One region of the Agrococcus sp. UYP10 genome, then DNA from elsewhere that is predicted to be linked to it. Evidence: predicted binding sites of a transcription regulator. Region 1 holds the regulator's gene; the other holds the start of a gene.
The links. Region 1 encodes HrcA, which represses chaperone genes, less so after heat shock. Its sites were predicted from a motif close to TTNGCACTCGNNNNNNNCGAGTGCNAA; they were not measured.

Region 1 (10,543 bases):
GTAGGCGAGCGGCGCGACCTCGACGACGCCGGTCGCGAGCAGCTTGGGCACGAGCTCCGGGTCCATCATCTCGTTGAGGGCGTCGTAGAGCGGCCGCAGGTAGGGGTCGATCTTGTCGGTGAGCGTGCCCGGCAGGAAGCCAAGCCGCTCGCCCGCCTCGACCGCTGGCCGGGTGAGGATGATGCGGTCGACCTCCTTGCGGTGGAGGGCCTGCACGGCCTTCGCCATCGCGAGGTAGGTCTTGCCGGTGCCGGCCGGGCCGATGCCGAAGACGATCGTGTGCTGATCGATCGCGTCGACGTAGGCGCGCTGGCCCTCCGTCTTCGGCCGCACGGACTTGCCGCGCGACGTGAGGATCGCCTCGCCCATCGCGTCCGACAGGCTGTGGGTCGAGTCCTGGCGCAGGATGCGCGTGCCCTCGGCGACCTCGGTCTGGCTGAGGTCGGCGCCCTGGCGCAGCATGTCGACGAGCTCCTGCACGAGCCGGCCCGCGACGAGCACGTCGTCCTCCGGGCCCTCGAGCGTGACCAGGTTGCCGCGCACGGCGACGCGCACGTCCGGGTGCTCGTGCTCGAGCCGCGTCAGCAGCCGGTCCTGCGGACCCAGCAGCCGCACCATCTCGATGCCGTCGATCTCGATGGACTGTGATGCGTCAGGCAAGCGAGCCCTCTCCGAAGGAGCCCGCGAGCACGTGCGCGTGGGCGTGGAACACGGTCTGGCCGGCGAGCTCGCCGGTGTTGAACACGAGGCGGAAGTCGCCGCCGTCGCCGCGCTCGCGCGCGATGGCCTGCGCGGCCTGGATCATCTCGGCGAGCAGCTCCGGCTCGGCGGCCGCGAGCTCGACGACGTCGCGGTACGCAGGCGTCTTCGGCACGACGAGCACATGCATGGGCGCCTGGGGGTGGATGTCGGTGAACGCGATGATGCGATCGGTCTCGAGCACGATCTCTGCGGGGATCTCTCGGGCGATGATCTTCTCGAAGACGGTGGGCTCAGCCATGGCAGTCAGCCTACCTTCGCGCCGCTCACCAGCGGCCGAGTCGCACGCTGAGGGCCGCGATCGCCGCGAGCCCCGCCGTCGACGTCCGGAGCACGTGGTCGCCCATCCGCACCCGCACGCCGCCCGCGGCCTCGAGCCGCTCCATCTCGGCCGGGTCGATGCCGCCCTCCGGCCCGACGATCAGCAGGATGTCGCGGTCGAGCGGCACGTCGGCGAGCGACGCCTCCGCGGTGGGGTCGAGCACGACCGGGCGCCACGCGAAGCCGAGCTGCGCGAGCCCGTCGGCGTCCACGACCGGCACGACCTCGGGCAGCCGCGGGCGCAGCGCCTGCTTGCCCGCCTCGCGCACCACGCGGCGCCAGCGGTCGAGCGACTTCTCGCCGCGGTCGCCCTTCCACTGCACGACGCTCCTGCGCGCCTGCCACGGCACGATCACGTCGACGCCGAGCTCGGTCGACGCCTGCACGGCGAGCTCGGCGCGGTCGCCCTTGGCGAGCGCCTGCGCGAGCGCGATGCGGGGCGTGGGCGGCGGCACGTGCTCGATGCGGTGCAGCACCACGTCGACCCCGTCCTTCTCGGCGCGGTCGATCACGCCCTCGGCGAGCGTGCCGCGGCCGTCGCTCACGAGCACGCGCTCGCCGCGTCGCATGCGGGAGACGACGGCGGCGTGGTGCGCCTCCTCGCCGGTGAGCGTCACCACGTCGCCGGCGACCGAGCCCTCGAGCTCGTCGTGCCAGTAGCAGTGGGCCATCAGAGGCGGAGGCGGTCGCGCATCTTCGCGAACAGCCCCTGCTTGAACTGCGCGAGGTGCGGCGCGGGCGCCTTCGTGCGGTCGCGCAGCTCGCGCAGCAGCTCCTCGGTGCGACGGTCGACGCGCTGCGGCGTCACCACCTGCACGCCGAGCTTCAGGTCGCCGCGGCCGGCGCCGCGCAGGCGCGTGACACCGCGGTCACCGATCGTGATGACGTCGCCGGACTGCGTGCCGGGCCGCACCTCGACCTCGACGGGCCCGTCGATCGCCTCGACGGTCGCGCGCGCGCCGAGCGCCGCATCCGGCATCGACACCTCGAGGGTGCCGAGCAGGTCGTCGCCCGAGCGGCTGAAGACGTCGTGGTGGCGCACGTTCACCTCGAGGTAGAGCGTGCCTGCCGGTCCGCCGGCCTCGCCGACCTCGCCCTGGCCGGGCATCTGGATGCGCAGGCCGGTGTCGACGCCCGCGGGGATGTCGACCGGGATGCTGCGCTCGGCGCGCACGCGGCCGTGGCCCGCGCACGTCGGGCAGGGCTCGGGGATGACGCTGCCGTAGCCCTGGCAGACGGCGCACGGCTGGCTCGTCACGACGTTGCCGAGCAGCGAGCGCACCTGCCGCTGCACGTGGCCGGAGCCGCCGCACATCGTGCAGCGCTCGGGGCTCGTGCCCGGCGCCGTGCACGCCCCGCCGCACGTCTCGCACAGCACGGCCGTCTGCACGCGCAGCTCGCGGTGCACGCCGAAGACGACGTCGGCGAGGTCGAGGTCGACGCGCAGCAGGCTGTCCTGCCCCGGCTGCCGCCTCGACCGCGGCCCCTGCGAGCGGCCGCCGCCGCCGAAGAACTGCTCGAAGATGTCGCCGAAACCGAAGGCTCCGGCACCCGCCGAGGGTCCGCGGTCGTACTCCGCGCGCGACTGGGCGTCGCCGAGCACGTCGTACGCGTGCGTGACGGTCTTGAACCGCTCCGCCGCGTCGGCGCTCGGGTTCACGTCCGGGTGCAGCTCGCGAGCCAGTCGGCGGTACGCCTTCTTGATCTCGTCCTGGCCGGCGTCGCGCGCGACGCCGAGGGTCTCGTAGTGGTCAGTCACTCAGTCCTCGCTCAGCAGCCGCGTCAGGTAGCGCGCAACTGCGCGCACCGCGGCCATGTTCCCTGCGTAGTCCATCCGGGTCGGGCCAAGTACGCCGACATGCCCCTCGAGCCTCGAGTCGCTGTAGGTCGACGCCACGACGGCCGCCTCGCCGAGCGGGCCCGAGAGCTCGCGCCCGATGCGGGTCGCGACCTCGCCCTCCGCGCCCATCTCGTCGAAGAGGCGCAGCAGGGTGACCTGCTCCTCGATCGCGTCGAGCACCGGGGTCACCCGGCCGTGGAAGTCGCGCTCCTCGCGCACGAGGTGCGAGGCGCCCGCCATCACGATGCGGTCGCCGCCGGCGGCCTGCAGCATCTCGGTCAGCGCGGTCGCGACCGCCGAGGTCGCCGCGTACAGCGACGGCGGGGCGGATGCGGCTGCCGACGACAGCCGCTGGACGGCCTCGGCCGGCGGCAGCTCCGCGGTGGTCTCGGTGAAGGCGCGGCCGAGCGCGGTGGCCTGCTCGGGCTCGATGCGCTGCTGCGCGTCGAGCACTCGCTGCTCGACGCGGCCGGAGTCGAGGATGAGCACCGCGAGCAGCCGCGTCTCGGCGACCGCGACGAGCTCGACGCGGCGCACCCCCGCGGGGCGGCGCATCGGCACCTGGACGAGCGCGACCTGGTTCGTGAGGCTCGAGAGCAGTCGGGCGGTGCGCGCGAGCACGTCGTCGCGGTCGACGGCCTCGTCGAGGAAGCGCGTGATGGCCACGCGCTGCGCGGCCGTGAGCGGCTGCATGCGCTGCAGCCGATCGACGAACACCCGGTAGCCCTTGTCCGTGGGCACGCGTCCGGAGGACGTGTGCGGTGCGACGATGAGCTCCTCCTCCTCGAGGAGCGCCATGTCGTTGCGGATGGTGGCGGCGGAGACGCCGAACGCGTGGCGCTCGACGATCGACTTGGAGCCCACGGGCTCGCGCATGGCCACGTAGTCCTGCACGATCGCCCGCAGCACATCGAGGCCGCGATCCGAGACCATCCGCGCTCCTCTCGTCCGGTAGGGACGCATCCGCTGTGGACGCACCCCTTGGCACTCCCGTCGTCTGACTGCCAATCCTATCGCGAGCGGCGAAAAGTCTTGGATGCCATGCACAGCCGATCAGGCGCACAATGGGCCCGCGACGCCCCGCGCGCCGCGAGGCCGACACGAAAGGCATGCCATGACCGATCCCAACGCTCCCCGCGGGGAGCAGCCCGTTCCCCCGGAGCACCCGGAGGGCTTCGACGTCACCGATGAGCAGCACGCCGCCCCGAGCGCTCCTGCGGCGCCCGCGCCCGGCGTGGGCCAGCCCGCGCAGTCCTTCTCCTCCCCCGGCGACGTGCCCGGGCAGCCGGCGTTCGGCGGCGCCGCGCAGGCCGGCCAGGAGTGGCAGCAGGGCCAGCACTCGTCCGGCGGCGCATCGGCCGCGCCCCGCCCCGGCGAGCAGCCCTTCGGCGGCGCCGCGTCGAGCGCCCCGCAGTACGGCCAGGGCCAGTACGGACAGGGGCAGGACGGGCAGGGCCAGTACGGCCAGGCGCAGCCGGGTCAGCCGGGTCAGCCTCCCTACGGCCAGCCGCAGTACGGCCAGCCGCAGTCGGGCCAGCAGTACGGCGGCCCGCAGCAGTACGGCCAGCAGCCGCAGTACGGCGCTCCCGGGCAGCCGCAGTACGCGGCGGCCGCGCCCATGTCGCCCGTCGACGAGAAGAACGCCGGCATGTGGGGTCACCTCTCCGGCCTGTCGACGATCGTCACCGGTGGCTACGGCGGCTGGGTCGGGCCGCTCATCGTCTACATGATCTACAAGGACCGCAGCGCATTCGCGAGGCAGGAGTCGAAGGAGGCGCTGAACTTCGGCATCCTCATGACGATCGTCACCGTCGGACTGCTCGTCGTCGGCACCATCCTGAGCTTCGTCGGGATCGGCTTCATCCTGCTCATCCTCTGGTGGGTGCCGGGCCTGCTCCAGGTGATCTTCTCGATCGTCGGTGCCATGCGCGTGAACAGCGGCGGCTCGTACCGCTACCCGTTCAACTGGCGGCTCGTGAAGTAGGCCGCAGCCTCAGGGCAGCAGCCGCCGCACCACCGCGTCGGCCAGGAGCCGCCCTCGCAGCGTCGGGACCACCCGGCCGGCGAGGGCGGCTCCTCCGTCGATGAGCTCGTCGGCGATGAGGCCGGCGACCTCGCGGCGCCCCTCTGGCTCGAGCAGCGTGATCGGCAGCCCGTCGACGATGCGCGACTCGAGCAGCACGCGCTCGACGCGACGCGTCTCGTCGTCGAGCACCTCCCGCGCGAGCGCGGGCGAGGCGCCGGCGAGCAGCCGGTCGCGGTAGGCGGCCGGATGCTTCACGTTCCACCAGCGCACGCCGCCGACGTGGCTGTGCGCGCCGGGCCCGAAGCCCCACCAGTCCTGGCCGCGCCAGTAGGCGAGGTTGTGGCGGGCGACGCGGTCGCCGCGCGCCCAGTTGGAGACCTCGTACCAGTCGAACCCGGCGGCGCCGAGCGTCGCATCCGCCGCCTCGTACATGGCGGCCTGCAGGTCGTCGTCCGGCGCGACCAGCTCGCCCTTGCGGATGCGCCGGGCGAGCGCGGTGCCGTCCTCGACGATGAGCGCGTAGGCCGAGATGTGGTCCGGCTCCATCGCGACGGCGGCGTCGAGCGACCGCTGCCAGTCGTCGAGCGACTCCCCCGGCGCCCCGTAGATGAGGTCGACGGAGACCTCGAGGCCGGCGTCGCGCGCCCAGCCGACGACGAGCGGCACGCGCTCGGGGTCGTGCGTGCGGTCGAGGGCCGCGAGCACGTGCGGCACGGCCGACTGCATCCCGAACGAGACGCGCGTGACGCCGCCCGCGCGCAGCTGCGCGAGCCCGGCGGCGTCGATCGAGTCGGGGTTCGCCTCGACCGAGACCTCCGCATCCGGGGCGAGCCCGAAGGCATCCCGCACGCCCGCCAGCATCGTGAGCAGGTCGCCCGCCGGCAGCAGCGTGGGCGTGCCGCCGCCGAAGAAGACCGTCTGCGCAGGTCGCAGCGGGCCGAGCTCGGCGAGCAAGGCCGCGGCGAGCGCGATCTCGGCGGCGACGTCGTCGGGGTAGCCGGCGCGCGTCGCACCGCGCAGCTCGTCGGCCGTGTAGGTGTTGAAGTCGCAGTAGCCGCACCGCACCGAGCAGAACGGCACGTGCAGGTAGACGCCGAACGGGCCGTCGACAGCGGTGCCCGCCGGCAGCCGGCCGTCCGTCGGCGCGGCCTCGCCCTCCGGCAGCCGCCCCATCGTCAGCGGACGTCGATCGAGCGCAGCACGTCCATGAACCGGTCGTGGTAGCGGCGCCGGAGCGCGCGCGCGAACGGCGTGCCGAGCCGCGCCCACCAGACGTCCTGCCGGACGATGGCCCGGAAGTGCAGGAAGACGGTCTCGTCCTCGGCGATCTCGACGGTGAAGCGCTCCTCGCCGGCGAGCGGGTGGCCCTCGAGCGAGCCGACGATGACGACGTGCGTGCTCGGCTCCTCCTCGACCGCGATCACGCGCATCGGGGCGTGGATCTGCATGCCGGCGACGCGGATGCGCTGGTCGACGGAGTCGCCCGGCTGCAGGAACGGCTCGCCGTCGGGACCGAAGTCCTGCTGCAGCTCGATGCTCGCCGCGCGCGTCGCCTCGGTGCCCTCGAAGCCCACCGGGCGGTAGACGGTGCCCTCCTCGGTGCCGACGACGTCGACCTCGATGCCCGAGAGCCGCTGGATCTTCCAGGTGCGGAGCGCCGCGACGGCCGCGTCGTAGCGCGGCCGGCCGTGCCCGATGCGGGCGCGCTTCTGCACGACCTCGAAGCCCTTCGGCGGGAACCGGTGGAAGTCGAAGTGCGCGGTGGCGCCCACGGCGCCGTAGTTCGTCGAGCGCTCGCCGATCGGCTTCACAGTGCTGTCCTCCTCGCGTGGGCTGCCGCCGTCACTTGGCGTCCTTCTTCGTCTCGCCGGTCGAGAGCGCGGCGATGAACGCCTCCTGGGGGACCTCGACGCGACCGACCATCTTCATGCGCTTCTTGCCCTCCTTCTGCTTCTCGAGCAGCTTGCGCTTGCGGGTGATGTCGCCGCCGTAGCACTTCGCGAGCACGTCCTTGCGGATGGCCCGGATCGTCTCGCGCGCGATGATCCGCGCGCCGATCGCTGCCTGGATCGGCACCTCGAACTGCTGGCGCGGGATGAGCTCGCGCAACTTGCCGGCCATGAGCACGCCGTAGGCGTAGGCCTTGTCGCGGTGCACGATCGCGCTGAACGCGTCGACCTGCTCGCCCTGCAGGAGGATGTCGACCTTGACGAGGTCGCCCTCCTCCTCGCCGTCGACCTCGTAGTCGAGCGAGGCGTAGCCCTGCGTGCGCGACTTCAGCTGGTCGAAGAAGTCGAAGACGATCTCGCCGAGCGGGATCCGGTAGCGCAGCTCGACGCGGTCCTCGGAGAGGTACTCCATGCCGCCGAGCGTGCCGCGGCGCGTCTGGCAGAGCTCCATGATCGCGCCGACGTAGTCCTTGGGGGCGAGGATCGTCGCGCGCACCATCGGCTCGACGACCGACAGGATCTTGCCCTCGGGGAACTCGCTCGGGTTCGTGACGACGTGCGTCTGCCGGTCCTCGGTCTGCACCTGGTACGGCACGCTCGGCGCGGTGGCGATGAGGTCGAGGCCGAACTCGCGCTCCAGCCGCTCCGAGATGATCTCGAGGTGCAGCAGGCCGAGGAAGCCGCAGCGGAAGCCGAAGCCGAGCGCGACCGAGGTCTCGGGCTCGTAGACGAGCGCGGCATCCGAGAGCTTGAGCTTGTCGAGCGACTCGCGCAGCACCGGGTAGTCGCTGCCGTCGATCGGGTAGAGCCCCGAGAAGACCATCGGCTTCGGGTCGGCGTAGCCCTTGAGCGGCGTGGTGGCGGGCGACTTCACGGTCGTGACGGTGTCGCCGACCTTCGACAGGCGCACATCCTTGACGCCCGTGATGAGGTAGCCGACCTCGCCGACGCCGAGGCCCTTCGAGGGCAGCGGCTCCGGGCTCGAGACGCCCACCTCGAGGGCCTCGTGCTTCGAGCCGGTCGACATCATCACGACCTGCTCGCGCGGGCGCAGCGTGCCGTCGACCATCCGGACGTAGGTGACGACGCCGCGGTAGGCGTCGTAGACGGAGTCGAAGATCATGGCGCGGGCAGGGCCGTCGACGTCGCCCGTCGGGGCGGGGACGGCGCGCACGACGCGGTCGAGCAGGGCGTCGACGCCCATGCCGGTCTTGCCGCTCACGCGCAGCACGTCGTCGGGGTCGCCGCCGATGAGGCGCGCGATCTCGGCGGCGTACTTCTCGGGGTCGGCGGCCGGCAGGTCGATCTTGTTGAGCACCGGGATGATCTCGAGGTCGTTGTCCATCGCCAGGTACAGGTTGGCGAGGGTCTGCGCCTCGATGCCCTGCGCAGCGTCGACGAGCAGGATCGCGCCCTCGCACGCGGCGAGCGAGCGGGAGACCTCGTACGTGAAGTCGACGTGGCCCGGGGTGTCGATCATGTTGAGGGCGAACGTCTCGCCGTCGAGCTCCCACGGCATCCGCACGGCCTGCGACTTGATCGTGATGCCGCGCTCGCGCTCGATGTCCATGCGGTCGAGGTACTGCGCGCGCATCGACCGGTCGTCGACGACGCCGGTGAGCTGCAGCATGCGGTCCGCGAGGGTCGACTTGCCGTGGTCGATATGGGCGATGATGCAGAAGTTGCGGATCTTCGCCGGATCGGTGGAGGCTGGCTCGAGTGCCTTGGTCGCTCGGGGGCTCACGGGTCCTTCTCGTCGGCTGGGGATCGCCGCGCCGCTGCGGTCGCGGTGACGCGGTGCAGGGGTGCGGTGCGGAAGGGTCCATTCTCCCACAGCGGAGGGGCGGGGCCGCGTTGCGCCCGGCCACCGCGCGCTGGTAGAGTCATTCGCTGGCTTCCCCTTCTTCTGCGCGCCCGTCGCGCGAGGGCGGGTCGCGGCGGCTCAGGCGAGCAGAAGCCGCCGCCAACCACTCTTCGAATCAGAACAGGACACCACGTGGCGAACATCAAGTCGCAGATCAAGCGCATCCTCACCAACGAGAAGGCGACGCTCCGCAACCGCGCCGTCAAGAGCGAGCTCAAGACCGCCGTGCGCGAGGCCCGCAAGGCCATCGCCGCCGGCGACAAGGCCGTCGCGCAGGAGAAGGTCGCGATCGCCGGCCGCAAGCTCGACAAGGCCGTGTCGAAGGGTGTCATCCACCGCAACCAGGCTGCGAACCGCAAGTCGTCGATCACGAAGGCTGCCGCGTCGCTCTGAGCTGACCGCTGCACGAAGGGGACCCCCGAGGGGGTCCCCTTCGTCGTTGCTGGGCGCGGGCGGGTGGAGCCTCCTGCACCCGAGTGGTCACCCCCGCGCCTGAGTTGTCATTTCCGCGCGCGAGCGGTCACTCCCTCACCTGAGCGGTCATTCCCGCGCGCGAGCGGTCACTCCCGTGCGCGAGCGGTCGCTCCCGCGCCTGAGCGGTCACTCCCGCGCGCGAGCGGTCACTCCCGCGCGCGAGCGGTCACTCCCGCGCGCGAGCGGTCGCTCCCGCGCCTGAGCGGTCACTCCCGCAGCTCAGCGGTCACTCCCGCAGCTGAGCGGTCGCTCCGCGCGCGAGAGGTCACCGGCGCCGATGAGCGGCGCATCAGGGACGGCATTGTCCGGCGACCGCGCAGACGTTTCCACCTCCCGGATGTGACGCACGCACCGCCCACGCAACTCACCCTGCAGACTCGCGGTTCACGTGCCGGAGTGACCACTGACTTCCCGCAGTGACCGCTCACCTCGCAGAGTGACCGCTCACCTGCCGCGGTGACCACTCACCCACCGCGGTGACCACTCACCCACCGCAGTGACCACTCACCCACCGCAGCGACCACTCACGCGCCGGAGTGACCACTCACGTGCCGGAGTGACCACTCAGCCGCACGGCGATCAGTCGAGGAAGGCGACCGCGCGCACGGGAGCGCCGTCGCCCGCGAGGCGCAGCGGGAAGAAGCCGACGCGCACGCGGTCGGGCACGGCATCCAGGTTGGTCACGTTCTCGACGATGAGCCGGCCGCTCCCGAGCACCGCCTCGTGCACCGGGAACGCCGCTCCCCCGCCTGCCGTCGGGTCCGGGCTCAGCGTGTCGACGCCGAGCACGCGCATGCCGCGCCGCAGCAGCTCCTCGGCCGCGCCTGCGGCGAGCGCCGGATGCCGCGTGCGCCGCTCGTCGTCGAACCAGCGCGCCCAGCCGGTGTCGATGAGCACGATCGACGGCAGCCGCTCCGGCAGCGGTCCGCGCGCCTCGAGCCGGTCCCAGCCGTAGACCTCGCCGTCGGCGAGCCCCGGCACCCGCAGCACGATCGCGTCGCCGACGAGCTCGTCGAGCCCGACGTCGGCCATCGTGCGGCCGCCCACGACCGTGTGCGACGGCGCGTCGACGTGCGTGCCGGTGTGGGAACCCATCCGGATGCCCGCCACGTCGACCCCGTCGGCGTCGACGGTGAGCGCCGGCCCGATCGACACCTCGGGGTCGCCGGGATAGACCGGCATGCCGTCGCGGACGCGGTGGCTCAGGTCGACGAGCCGCGGGGCGTCAGCGTGCATCCGACGACGCATCCGCCAGGTGCCGGGCGGGCGCCGGCGCGACCTTGCCGCGGAACGGCAGCGAGAGCGCGAGG
Region 2 (10,543 bases), 1.7 Mb from region 1:
TGCAGGGCATCATCCTGGTGGTCGCCATCGCGGGCATCGTCTTCGTGATGACGCAGCTGACGCTCGTGACGATCCCCGTGACCATCGCGCTCATCCTGGCATCGGCCTTCGCGCCGGTGATGCGCTGGATGCGTCGCCGCGGCGTGCCGAGCTGGCTCGCGACCACGATCTCGCTCGTCGCGATCGTCGCCGTGCTGAGCGGCGTCGGCTGGCTGATCGTGAACGCCGTGCGCTCGCAGTCTGCCGAGCTCGTGGAGCGCGCGTCCGGCGGCATCGACCGGGTGCTGGAGTGGGTCTCGACCCTGCCGTTCGCGCCCACCCCCGAGCAGATCCAGCAGGCGCGCGAGGCCGTCGTGGGCTTCCTCACGAGCGCCCAGTTCGGCTCCGGCGCCGCCGCCGGCGCCGCCGCCGCCGCGAACTTCCTCACCGGCTTCGCGCTCATGGTGGTCGTGCTCTTCTTCTTCCTCAAGGACGGTCCGCGCATCTGGGAGTTCCTGCTGCGCCCCTTCGAGGGCGAGCGGTACGCGCGCGGCAAGCGCATCGGCGCCAAGACGGTCGAGACGCTCGGCGGCTACGTGCGCGGCACCGCGGTCGTCGCGGCCGTGGACGCCATCGGGATCGGCGTCGTGCTCGCCATCGCGCAGGTGCCGCTCGCGCTGCCGCTCGCGGTGCTCGTCTTCCTGCTCGCCTTCGTGCCGCTCGTGGGCGCGACCATCGCGGGCGCGCTCGCCACGCTCGTCGCGCTCGTCGCCAACGGCCCGGTCGTCGCGCTCGTCGTGCTCGGCGCGGTCGTGGTCGTCAACCAGCTCGAGGGCAACTTCCTGCAGCCCGTCGTCATGGGCAGGTCGCTGCGGCTGCACGCGCTCGTGATCCTCATCGCGCTCACGATCGGCACCGTGCTCGGCGGCATCGTCGGCGCGGTGCTGTCGGTGCCGATCGCGGCCGTCGCGTGGGGCATCGTGCAGGTCTGGGACGGCGACGACCGGCCGGCGCGCATGTTCCGCCAGAAGCGGCCAGAGGTCGCCTAGCCCGAGCGGCGCCCTCTCGCGTCAGGCTGCGCGCGGCCTCGCGCGGTGCCCCCGGATGTGTCGGCCGAGCAGGTCCGTCGACACCAGCACGAGCGACGCCCAGACGAGCGCGAAGCCGATCCAGCGCTCGAGCGGCATCGGCTCGAGCATGACGAACGCGCCGAACAGGAACGAGATGATCGGCGCGAGGTACTGGGTGAACGCGAGCGCCGTGAGGGAGATGCGACGGGCGGCCGACGCGAAGGCGAGCAGCGGGATGGCCGTGACGAGGCCCAGCAGGGCGGTGCCCCAGATGCCGGCGGCGCCGTTGGCGCCGACCGTCAGCCCGTGCCCGGCGATCGCGACGCCCATCATGACGAGCGACGCGGGGAGCGCCGCGACCGTCTCGATCGTGAAGCCCGAGAGCGCATCCACCGAGCCGCCGACGCGCTTCTTGATGAGGCCGTAGATGCCGAACGACACCGCGACGGTGAGCCCGATCCATGGCACCTCGCCGTAGCCGATCACCATCACGAGCACGCCGAGCGCCCCGAGGCCGACGGCGACCCACTGCACCGGTCGCAGCCGCTCGCCGAGGAAGAGCACGGCCAGCACGACGCTCACGAGCGGGTTGAGGAAGTAGCCGAGGCTCGTCTCGAGCACGCGGTCGGAGAGCACGCCGAGGAAGAAGGCGGTCCAGTTGACGAGCACCGCGAAGCCCGCGAGCACGAGCGACCCGGTGTCGCGGCGGCTGCGCAGCACGGCGGCGAGGCGGCCCCAGCCGCGCGTCGCCGCGACGAGCGCGAAGGCCACCACGACCGAGGCGATCACGCGCCAGCCGATGAGCTCGAAGCCGTCGATGCCGCGGGTCAGCTGCAGGTAGATCGGGACGACGCCCCAGAACGTGTACGCGAAGATCGCGTACCAGAGCCCGGTGGTCGTGCGCGGCTCGCTCATCGCTCCTCCTGGAACGGCGAAGGCGGCGCCCCCACGAGGGGGCGCCGCCGACGGGATCGTCGCTGGGTCAGCGCTCGACGATGGCGAGCACGTCGCGAGCCGAAAGCACGAGGTACTCGTCGGCGCCGAACTTCACCTCGGTGCCGCCGTACTTGGAGTACAGCACCTTGTCGCCGACGGCGACGTCGATCGGAACGCGGTTGCCGTTGTCGTCGATGCGACCGGGACCCACTGCCACGACCTCGCCCTCCTGGGGCTTCTCCTTGGCGGTGTCAGGGATGACGAGACCGCTCGCGGTCGTCGTCTCTGCCTCGACCTGCTTGATGACGATGCGGTCCTCGAGCGGCTTGATGGAAACCGACACGGTTGCCTCTTTCTTGTCAGACTCTGGGGCGCGTCCGGACGGGCCGGACGCCAGAGCAAGCCTAGGCGGTCGGCTGGCACTCGGTCAACATGAGTGCCAGCGATCCGGCGGCCGAGCGCCCTCGCGGGCGGCGCGGCGCCGCGCCGGTGCTTGGATGGAGCGATGGACGCCGAGGAGCTGCGACTGCTGCTGTCGAAGGACGGCCTCGCGCTGCTCGAGCGCACGGAGGCACAGCTCGACGACCGCTCGGACGTCGTCCGCGAGGTGTCGCGGCTGCGCGCCGACGGCCACGCGCCGGCGCTCGTCGCCGCGGTGCTGTCGCAGGCGCGGCTGCGTCGCCGGGCGCGGGCGAAGTTCGGCGAGTTCGCCGCCGGGATGCTCTTCACGGAGGCCGGGCTCGAGCAGGCGACGCGGCTCCGCGTCGCCGCGCACCACGCCGGCAGGATGCGCCGCGCGGGCATCGTCTCGGTCGCCGACCTCGGCTGCGGGATCGGCGCGGACGCGCTCGCCTTCGCGACGCTCGGCCTCGAGGTCACCGCCGTCGAGCGCGACGAGGCGACCGCCGCGATCGCCGCGTTCAACCTCGCCGCGTGGCACGCGACCGTGCTCCACGGCGACGCGCTCGAGACGCCGGTCGACGCCGAGGCGCTGTGGTTCGACCCCGCCCGTCGCGACGGCGCACGCCGGCTCAACGACCCCGCGGACTGGTCGCCGGCCCTCGACGCCGTCTTCGCCCGCGCCGCCGCGCAGCCGACCGGCGTCAAGCTCGCGCCCGGCATCGATCGCGCCCTGCTGCCGGCGGATGCCGAGCACCAGTGGGTCACGGACGGCCTGGAGACGGTCGAGGCGGTCGTGTGGACCGGGGCGCTCGCGCGCCCCGGCGTCGCCCGCAGCGCGCTCGTGCTGAGCGACGACGGCGCGGAGGAGCTGACCGGCGAGGCGAGCCATCCGGAGCCGGGCGAGCTCGGCGAGTGGCTCTACGAACCCGCCGGCGCGGTGATCCGCGCGGAGCTGATCGGCGCGCTCGCCGACCGCCTCGGCGCCACCGGGGTGAGCGACGGCATCGCCTACCTCTCGGCCGACCGCCACGTCGAGACGCCGCTCGCACAGGCGTTCCGCGTGCGCGAGACGCTCCCCCTCGACGAGCGGCGCATCGCGCAGCGGCTGCGCGAGCTCGGCATCGGCGAGCTCGAGATCAAGAAGCGGGGCGCCGACGTCGACCCGGCCGCGCTGCGCAAGCGGCTCAAGCTCAAGGGCGACGGCCGCGCGACGCTCATCGCGACGCGCGTCGGCGGGCGGCACCGGGCGATCCTGGCCGATCGCCCATGACGCCCATCACACCCGTGACCCCCTGAGCACGACAGAGCCCGCGACCGTTCGGCCGCGGGCTCCGTCGTGCGTGGGCTGCTACATCTGCCCGATCGCGATGAGGTACGGGATCCAGCTCACGAGCAGGATCACGATCACGACGATCGAGATCACGGTCGCGACGACGCCCGCGAGCGCCGCGATGAGCGGCCACGGCTTCGCCTCGGGGTTCTTCTTCATGGCGACGAAGCCGAGGATCGCGCCGACGATGCCGCCGAGCAGGCCGATGCCGCTCATGAAGGCACCGATGAGGCTGAGGCCCGACACGATGAGCGCGGCGATCGTGATGCCCTTGAGCTTCTTCTGGCCCGGCTGGGCGAAGCCCTGCTGGCCGTAGCCGGCGGCGGGGTCGCTGTAGCCGGTCTGCTGCCCGTAGGCGGGCTGCTGGCCGTACGGCTGCTGGCTGTAGCCCTGCTCGGAGGGCGCCGACGGCTGGGCGTAGGACTGCCCGTAGGCGGGCTGCTGGCCGTAGCCCTGCTCGGCCGGCTGCTGGCCGTAGGACGGCTGCTGGCCGTAGCCCTGGTCGGGCGTCGAGGCCTGGCCGTAGGACGGCTGCTGGCCCTGCTGCTGGCCGTAGGCGGGAGCGCTCGAGCCGAAGCCCTGCGCGTCCTGCGACGGCGCCTGGCCGTACGACGGCGCCTGGCCGTAGCTCGGGGCCTGACCGTAGGACGGGGCCGACTGGCCGGCGTCGGGTGCCTGGCCGAACGACGGCGACGGCTGGGCCTGCTGGCCGAAGTCGGCGGCGGGCTGGGCGCTGTCGGCGGAGTCGCCGGCGGCACCCTCCTGGTCGGGTCGACGGAATCGGCCGTCGGCCGGTGGGAACTGGTCGCTCACGGGATCCTCCTTGCGATGCGCGACTGCGCGAGCACCACCGTACCCTGGTCAGGCGCGAGGAATCCTAGATTCCGCCCGGCGATCCGCGCCCCTCGAGGCGCGATCAGGACCGACCCGGCGGTCGGCGCCGCGTCAGAGGCCAGAGGTGGGCAGCTGCTCCACGATCGTGACGATCATCGCGATGCCCGCGACCGTCGCGGCGATGAGCCCCACGAGCGTGACGGCCCCGAGCACGATCGACCAGATCGCGAGCAGCCGGCCGTCGTCGCCCGTGCGCCGGATCTGCGCGAGCGCGATGGCGCCGAGCACGATCGCGGCGATGCTGCCGAGGCCGAGGAAGATCGTCGTCCCAGCCGCAGCGGCGATGATGGCGAGGACCGCGAGCAGGTTGGTCCTGGGTCCGGGATGCGTCGGCGCCGACCACGCCTGCTGCGGGACCGGGGGCCAGGCCGCGGGCTGCTGCGGCGGCGTGCCCCAGCCCTGCTGCTGCCATGCGGTCGCGCTCATGCTGTGCCCCCTCGACGGATCCCGGCTCCCGATCCTGCCAGGCCGGCCTGTGCATCCGCCGCACCCAGCGAGGCGCAGGACTCGCCGCGGGGCGTCAGCGCACCTGCACCGTGCTCGCCTCGAGCGTCGACTCGGCCGCGAAGCCCGCCGAGCTCGGGGCGTCCCCGCGCGCGACGAGCATCGCGCCCACCGCGGCGATCATGGCGCCGTTGTCGGTGCAGAGGTCGAGCGGCGGGATGCGCAGCGCGACGCCGGCCTGGGCGGCCCGCTCCGCGGCGACCTCGCGCAGCCGGCGGTTCGCGACGACGCCACCGCCCAGGAGCAGGCGCGGGATGCCGTGCTCGGCGCACGCGTCGAGCGCCTTCGAGACCAGCACGTCGACGACGGCCTCGCGGAAGCTCGCCGCGACGTCGGCGACCGGGAGCGGCTCGCCCGCTGCCTCGGCGCGCTCGACGTGCCGGGCGACGGCGGTCTTGAGCCCCGAGAACGAGAAGTCCCACCGGTGCCGGTCGCGGTCCTTTGGCGCGGTGAGCCCGCGCGGGAAGCGGATCGCCTCGGCGTCCCCGTCGACGGCGGCCCCGTCGATCGAGGGGCCGCCCGGGTAGGCGAGGCCGAGCAGCCGCGCGGTCTTGTCGAACGCCTCCCCCGCGGCGTCGTCGATCGTCTCCCCCAGCAGCTCGACGTCGCCGGCGAGGTCGCGCACGAGCAGCAGCGACGTGTGGCCGCCGGAGACGAGCAGGGCGATCGTCGGCAGCTCGAGCGGCTCGCCGGAGAGCACGTCGGCGGCGACGTGCCCGACGAGGTGGTTGACGCCGTACAGCGGCAGCTCGCGCGCCGTCGCGAGTCCCTTCGCGGCGCCGATCCCGACCATGAGCGCACCCGCGAGCCCGGGGCCCGCGGTCACCGCGACGGCGTCGATGTCGTCGAGCGTCATCGACGCGTCCGCGAGCGCCGCGCGGATGGTCGGCTCCATCGCCTCGAGGTGCGCGCGGGCGGCGATCTCGGGCACGACGCCGCCGAAGCGCGCGTGCAGGTCCATCGACGACGCGATGCGGTTCGCGAGCAGCTCGGTGCCGCGCACGATGCCGACACCGGTCTCGTCGCAGCTCGTCTCGATGCCGAGCACGACCGGCCCGCTCACGATCGCGTCCGCTTCATCACCACGGCATCCACGTCCTCCGGCTGGTAGTAGCGCGGTCGCACCCCGATCTCGACGAAGCCGGCGGAGGCGTAGAGGCCGCGGGCCACGTCGTTGTCGGCGCGCACCTCGAGGAACAGCTCGCGCACGCCGCGCCGCTCGGCCTCGACGAGCAGCTCGGTGAGCAGCGCCCGGCCGATGCCGCGGCCGCGCGCGTCGTCGGCGACCGCGATCGTCTGCACGTCGCCCTCGACGCCCACGGCGCGCAGGCCCGCGTAGCCGAGCGCGCGTCCCTCGTCGTCGACGGCGAGGATGTAGCGGCCCCACTCGCTCGCGATCTCGGCCTGCATCGTCGCGGGCTCCCAGGCGCTCGCCGGGAAGGCGGCGCGCTCGAGCGCCATGATCGCGTCGAGGTCGGCCTCGCCGGCGGTGCGGATCCGGACGCCGGCGACGGGCTGCGCGCCGCTCACTGGCTCACCCGCTTCGGACCGGCCGACGGCACCGCATCGGCGTCGCGGAGGTAGAGCGCCTCGGGCACCTCGAGGGCGCCGCGCGCCGCCGCCCGGGCGAGCATGGCGGCGTCGACGGCGTCGGCATCGATCCTCGGCACGAGCGCGTGCTCGCCGGCTGGCGCCGGCACGGCGTCGGCCGGCGCCAGGTGCGGGCCGTCAGCGACGAGCCCGTCGACGACCACGCTCCACGCGCGCTCGCGGCGCCGCACATCCGTCGTCACCTGCGCCGTGCCCTCGGTGATGCCCGCGTGGCTCGCGATGCCGCGGCATGGCACGCCGAGGCCGAGCGCGGCGGCGCGCGCCGCGGCGATGCCGACGCGGAGCCCCGTGAAGGCGCCCGGGCCCATGCCGGCGACGACGAGCGCGATGCGGTCGCGTCGGCCGTCGAGCGCGCGCTCGAGCATGCCGCCGAGGTGCTCGGCGTGCCGGCGCGTGTCGGCCGCCTGCTCGCGGAACACGACGTCGTCGCCGTCGACGACGGCCACCGACGTGCCGAGGGAGGTGTCGATCGCGAGGATCACGCTGCGCTCCCGTCTGCCGTCGAGGTGGCTCTGGTCGAGGTGGCTGCGGCCGGGGCGGCCGAGGCGGATGCTGCGCCGCGCGCGAGCGAGCGGATGCGGGCGGCATCCCAATCCTGCCCGTGCCCGCGCAGGCGCACGAATCGGGGCTCGTGGTCGTCGGCGTCGTCGCCGTCCGCGTCGTCGTCGGCGGCGCCGCGGGCGAGCTCGACGCGCAGCCACGAGTCGAGCGCGTGCTCGAGCGGCGCGCCCCACTCGGCCACGGTGATGGCGCCGTCGAGGTCGAGGTCGAGGTCGTCGAGCTGCGCCTCGTCGCCGGCGCCGCCCTCCTGCAGGCGATAGGCGTCGACGTGCTGCAGGTCGGGACCTGCGTCGGTGCGGTGGGTGCGTGCGATGACGAACGTGGGGCTCTGCACCGTGCCGTGGGCGCCGAGCGCGCGGCCGATGCCGCGCGTGAGCGTCGTCTTGCCCGCGCCGAGCGGCCCGATGAGCAGCACGGCGTCGCCGGCGCGCAGCGCGCGGCCGATCCGCTCCCCCAGCGCCTCCATCGCGTCGGCGTCGGGCACGACGCCCGCGACCTCGAGCGCGACGCGCGGGCCGATCATGCCGGTCAGCTCTGGCGCGGCCGCGAGCTCGAGCGCGACGGGATCGCCGACCTCCGCGCGCTGGTCGCCGATGTCGAGCACGACCTGGTCCATCGCGACGCGGCCGCGGATGGGGTGCGCGACGCCGCCGAGCTCGACCGGCCTGCCGGCAGCGGTGCGCGTGACGCCATCGGCGTAGCCGGCGCCGACGAGCGCGAGCGTCGTCTCGGCCGCCGTGACGTGCTCGCCGCCGTACGAGACGCCGAGCCCGGGCTCGACGCGCTTGACGCCGATGACCTCCGCGAGCAGCCGTCGCGGCTCGCCCTCGAGGTCGAGCTCGAGCACCCGGCGCGGGGCGAGCGCCGGCCCCGCCGCGACGACGCCCGCACCCCGGGCCGCACCGCCCATCCGGGTCACGACCTCGTAGCCGATCGTGCCGGCGGCGGCGGCCCAGGCGTCGGCGCTCGGCTCACCGCGCGCCGGGTCGCCCCAGAGCACGCCGTCGCCGTCGAGCGCCGGCTCGATGCGCAGCTCGCCCGCGCCGACCGCGACGACGCGCGCCGCCTGCCCCTTGACCACGACCGGGGCGCCGAGCGCAGGCAGCAGCCCGTCGTCGAGCCCGACGGGGGCGGAGCCGCCGACGAAAGCCGCGCGGACGCGCATCGCGGGCACGAGCCCGAGCACCGCGGCCCCGGCGCCGTCGCCCGCGGCGGGCCCGAGCGGGTCGATGCCGTAGGCGGCCATGCCGATGCGCACCATGTCGAAGCGCGCCTCCGGGATGCCGAGGGCGCCCGCGGAGTTCGCGAGGTGCCGCACCTCGAGGCCGAGCGGGGCAGCGGCGTCGAGCGCCGCCTCGAAGTCGCGCAGCTGGGCGAGGTCGGCCTCGGCGCTCGTGCCGGCGAGGTGCGACATCGCGCCCCGGATGCGCGCGCCGCCGTCGGCGAGGACGATCGCCCGGCGGATGGCGTCGGCGCGGTCGCCGCGCGCGATGCCGTTGCGGCCGAGGCCCGTGTCGAGCTTCAGGTGGATCGTCGCGCCCGCGGCGGCGGCGGCCTCGAGCTGCGCGATCGAGCTGACGGCCACCTCGATGCCGTGCCGCGCGGCGATCCGGAAGTCGACGCCCGGGCCGTGGAGCCACGCGAGCACCGGCGACTCGATGCCGGCGTCGCGGAGCGCGAGCGCCTCGGCGAGGTCGACGACGCCGAGCATGGCCGCGCCGCCGTCGAGCATCGCCCGCGCCGCCACAACCGCCCCGTGCCCGTAGCCCGCCGCCTTCACGACGCCGCAGACGGGCACGCCGACGCGCGCCGCGAGCGTGCGGACGTTCGCCGCGATCGCGGCGCCATCGACCTCGACGAGCATCAGGACTCCGCGATGACCGTCGCGGTCGCGATGCCGGCGTCGTGGCTCATCGAGACGTGCAGGCGCGCGACGCCGATCGCCGCGGCACGCTCGGCCGCGGTGCCGCGCAGCTCGAGCGACGGCTCGCCGCCCGGCCCCTGCACGACGACGAGGTCGATCCAGCGCATGCCCGCGTTCGCGCCGAGGGCCTTCAGGGCGGCCTCCTTCGCCGCGAAGCGCGCGGCGAGCGAGTGCGGGGCGCGCTCCCGGCCGTCGACGACGAGCTCGTCGGGCGCGAAGAGCCGCTCCTTGAGCCGTGGCGTGCGGGTGACGGCGCGCTCGAAGCGGGCGAGGTCGACGATGTCGACGCCCAGCCCGACGATCACGAGCCGACCCCGTGCATCCTCAGCCGATCCGGCTCACTCGACCGTGACCGACTTGGCGAGGTTGCGCGGCTGGTCGACGTCGAGCCCCTTCGCGGTGGCGAGCTCGAGGGCGAAGACGTGCAGCGGCACGACCTGCAGCACCGGCTCGAGCATCGGGAGGGTGAGCGGCACGCGCAGCACGACGTCGGCGTACGGCAGCACGGCCGCGTCGCCGGCCTCGGCGACCGCGATGACGCGAGCGCCGCGAGCGCGGATCTCCTGGATGTTCGACACGATCTTCGAGTGCAGCAGCGGCTCGTTGCGCGGGCTGGGCACGACGACGAAGACGACCTGCCCCGGCTCGATGAGGGCGATCGGGCCGTGCTTCAGCTCGCCGCCGGCGAAGCCCTCCGCGTGGATGTAGCTGATCTCCTTGAGCTTGAGCGCACCCTCGAGCGCCACCGGGTAGCCGACGTGGCGGCCCAGGAACAGCACCGAGCGGGTGTCGCTCATCCAGTGCGCGAGCTCGTGCACCGAGCCCTGGTCGGCGAGCACCTGGCGCAGCTCGTCGGGCAGCTCGCGCATCTCGGCGACGACCTCGGCGATCGCCTCGTCGGTCATCGTGCCGCGCACCTTCGCGAGGTGCAGGCCGAAGAGCAGCTGGCCGATGACCTGCGCGAGGAAGGCCTTCGTCGACGCGACAGCGACCTCTGGGCCGGCGTGCGTGTAGAGCACCGCCTCCGACTCCCGCGGGATGGTGGCGCCCTGCGTGTTGCAGATCGAGAGCGTGCGGGCGCCGCGCGACGCCGCGTGCTGGACCGCCATCTTCGTGTCCATGGTCTCGCCCGACTGCGAGATCGAGATGACGAGCGTGCGCTCGTCGAGGAACGGGTCGCGGTAGCGGAACTCGTGCGCGAGGTCGACCTCGACCGGGATGCGCGCCCACGTCTCGATCGCGTACTTGCCGACCAGGCCGGAGTAGGCCGCGGTGCCGCACGCGACGATGACGATGCGGTCGATGCCGCGCAGCACCTCGGCGTCGAGCACG

Region 2: groES (co-chaperone GroES) is a predicted target of HrcA. The motif match lies at 2,402-2,428, and genes of this name have one in related genera.

Annotation. Positions count from the first base shown of each region.
Region 1 is NZ_JBEPPG010000001.1:2,228,871-2,239,413, reverse strand. Features, by position in the region: gene ABIB37_RS11025 (PhoH family protein) at 1-618, opposite strand, end outside; gene ABIB37_RS11020 (histidine triad nucleotide-binding protein) at 653-1,000, opposite strand; gene ABIB37_RS11015 (16S rRNA (uracil(1498)-N(3))-methyltransferase) at 1,026-1,751, opposite strand; gene ABIB37_RS11010 (DnaJ C-terminal domain-containing protein) at 1,751-2,839, opposite strand; gene hrcA (heat-inducible transcriptional repressor HrcA) at 2,840-3,853, opposite strand; gene ABIB37_RS11000 (DUF4870 domain-containing protein) at 4,035-4,904, shown strand; gene hemW (radical SAM family heme chaperone HemW) at 4,914-6,119, opposite strand; gene ABIB37_RS10990 (DUF1990 domain-containing protein) at 6,122-6,757, opposite strand; gene lepA (translation elongation factor 4) at 6,789-8,639, opposite strand; gene rpsT (30S ribosomal protein S20) at 8,892-9,152, shown strand; gene ABIB37_RS10975 (cyclase family protein) at 9,813-10,469, opposite strand; gene ABIB37_RS10970 (purine-cytosine permease family protein) at 10,459-10,543, opposite strand, start outside.
Region 2 is NZ_JBEPPG010000001.1:541,992-552,534, forward strand. Features, by position in the region: gene ABIB37_RS02620 (AI-2E family transporter) at 1-1,028, shown strand, start outside; gene rarD (EamA family transporter RarD) at 1,050-1,964, opposite strand; gene groES (co-chaperone GroES) at 2,032-2,328, opposite strand; gene ABIB37_RS02635 (class I SAM-dependent methyltransferase) at 2,491-3,657, shown strand; gene ABIB37_RS02640 (hypothetical protein) at 3,736-4,530, opposite strand; gene ABIB37_RS02645 (DUF4190 domain-containing protein) at 4,663-5,037, opposite strand; gene tsaD (tRNA (adenosine(37)-N6)-threonylcarbamoyltransferase complex transferase subunit TsaD) at 5,132-6,181, opposite strand; gene rimI (ribosomal protein S18-alanine N-acetyltransferase) at 6,175-6,645, opposite strand; gene tsaB (tRNA (adenosine(37)-N6)-threonylcarbamoyltransferase complex dimerization subunit type 1 TsaB) at 6,642-7,208, opposite strand; gene tsaE (tRNA (adenosine(37)-N6)-threonylcarbamoyltransferase complex ATPase subunit type 1 TsaE) at 7,205-9,151, opposite strand; gene ABIB37_RS02670 (holo-ACP synthase) at 9,151-9,516, opposite strand; gene glmS (glutamine--fructose-6-phosphate transaminase (isomerizing)) at 9,550-10,543, opposite strand, start outside.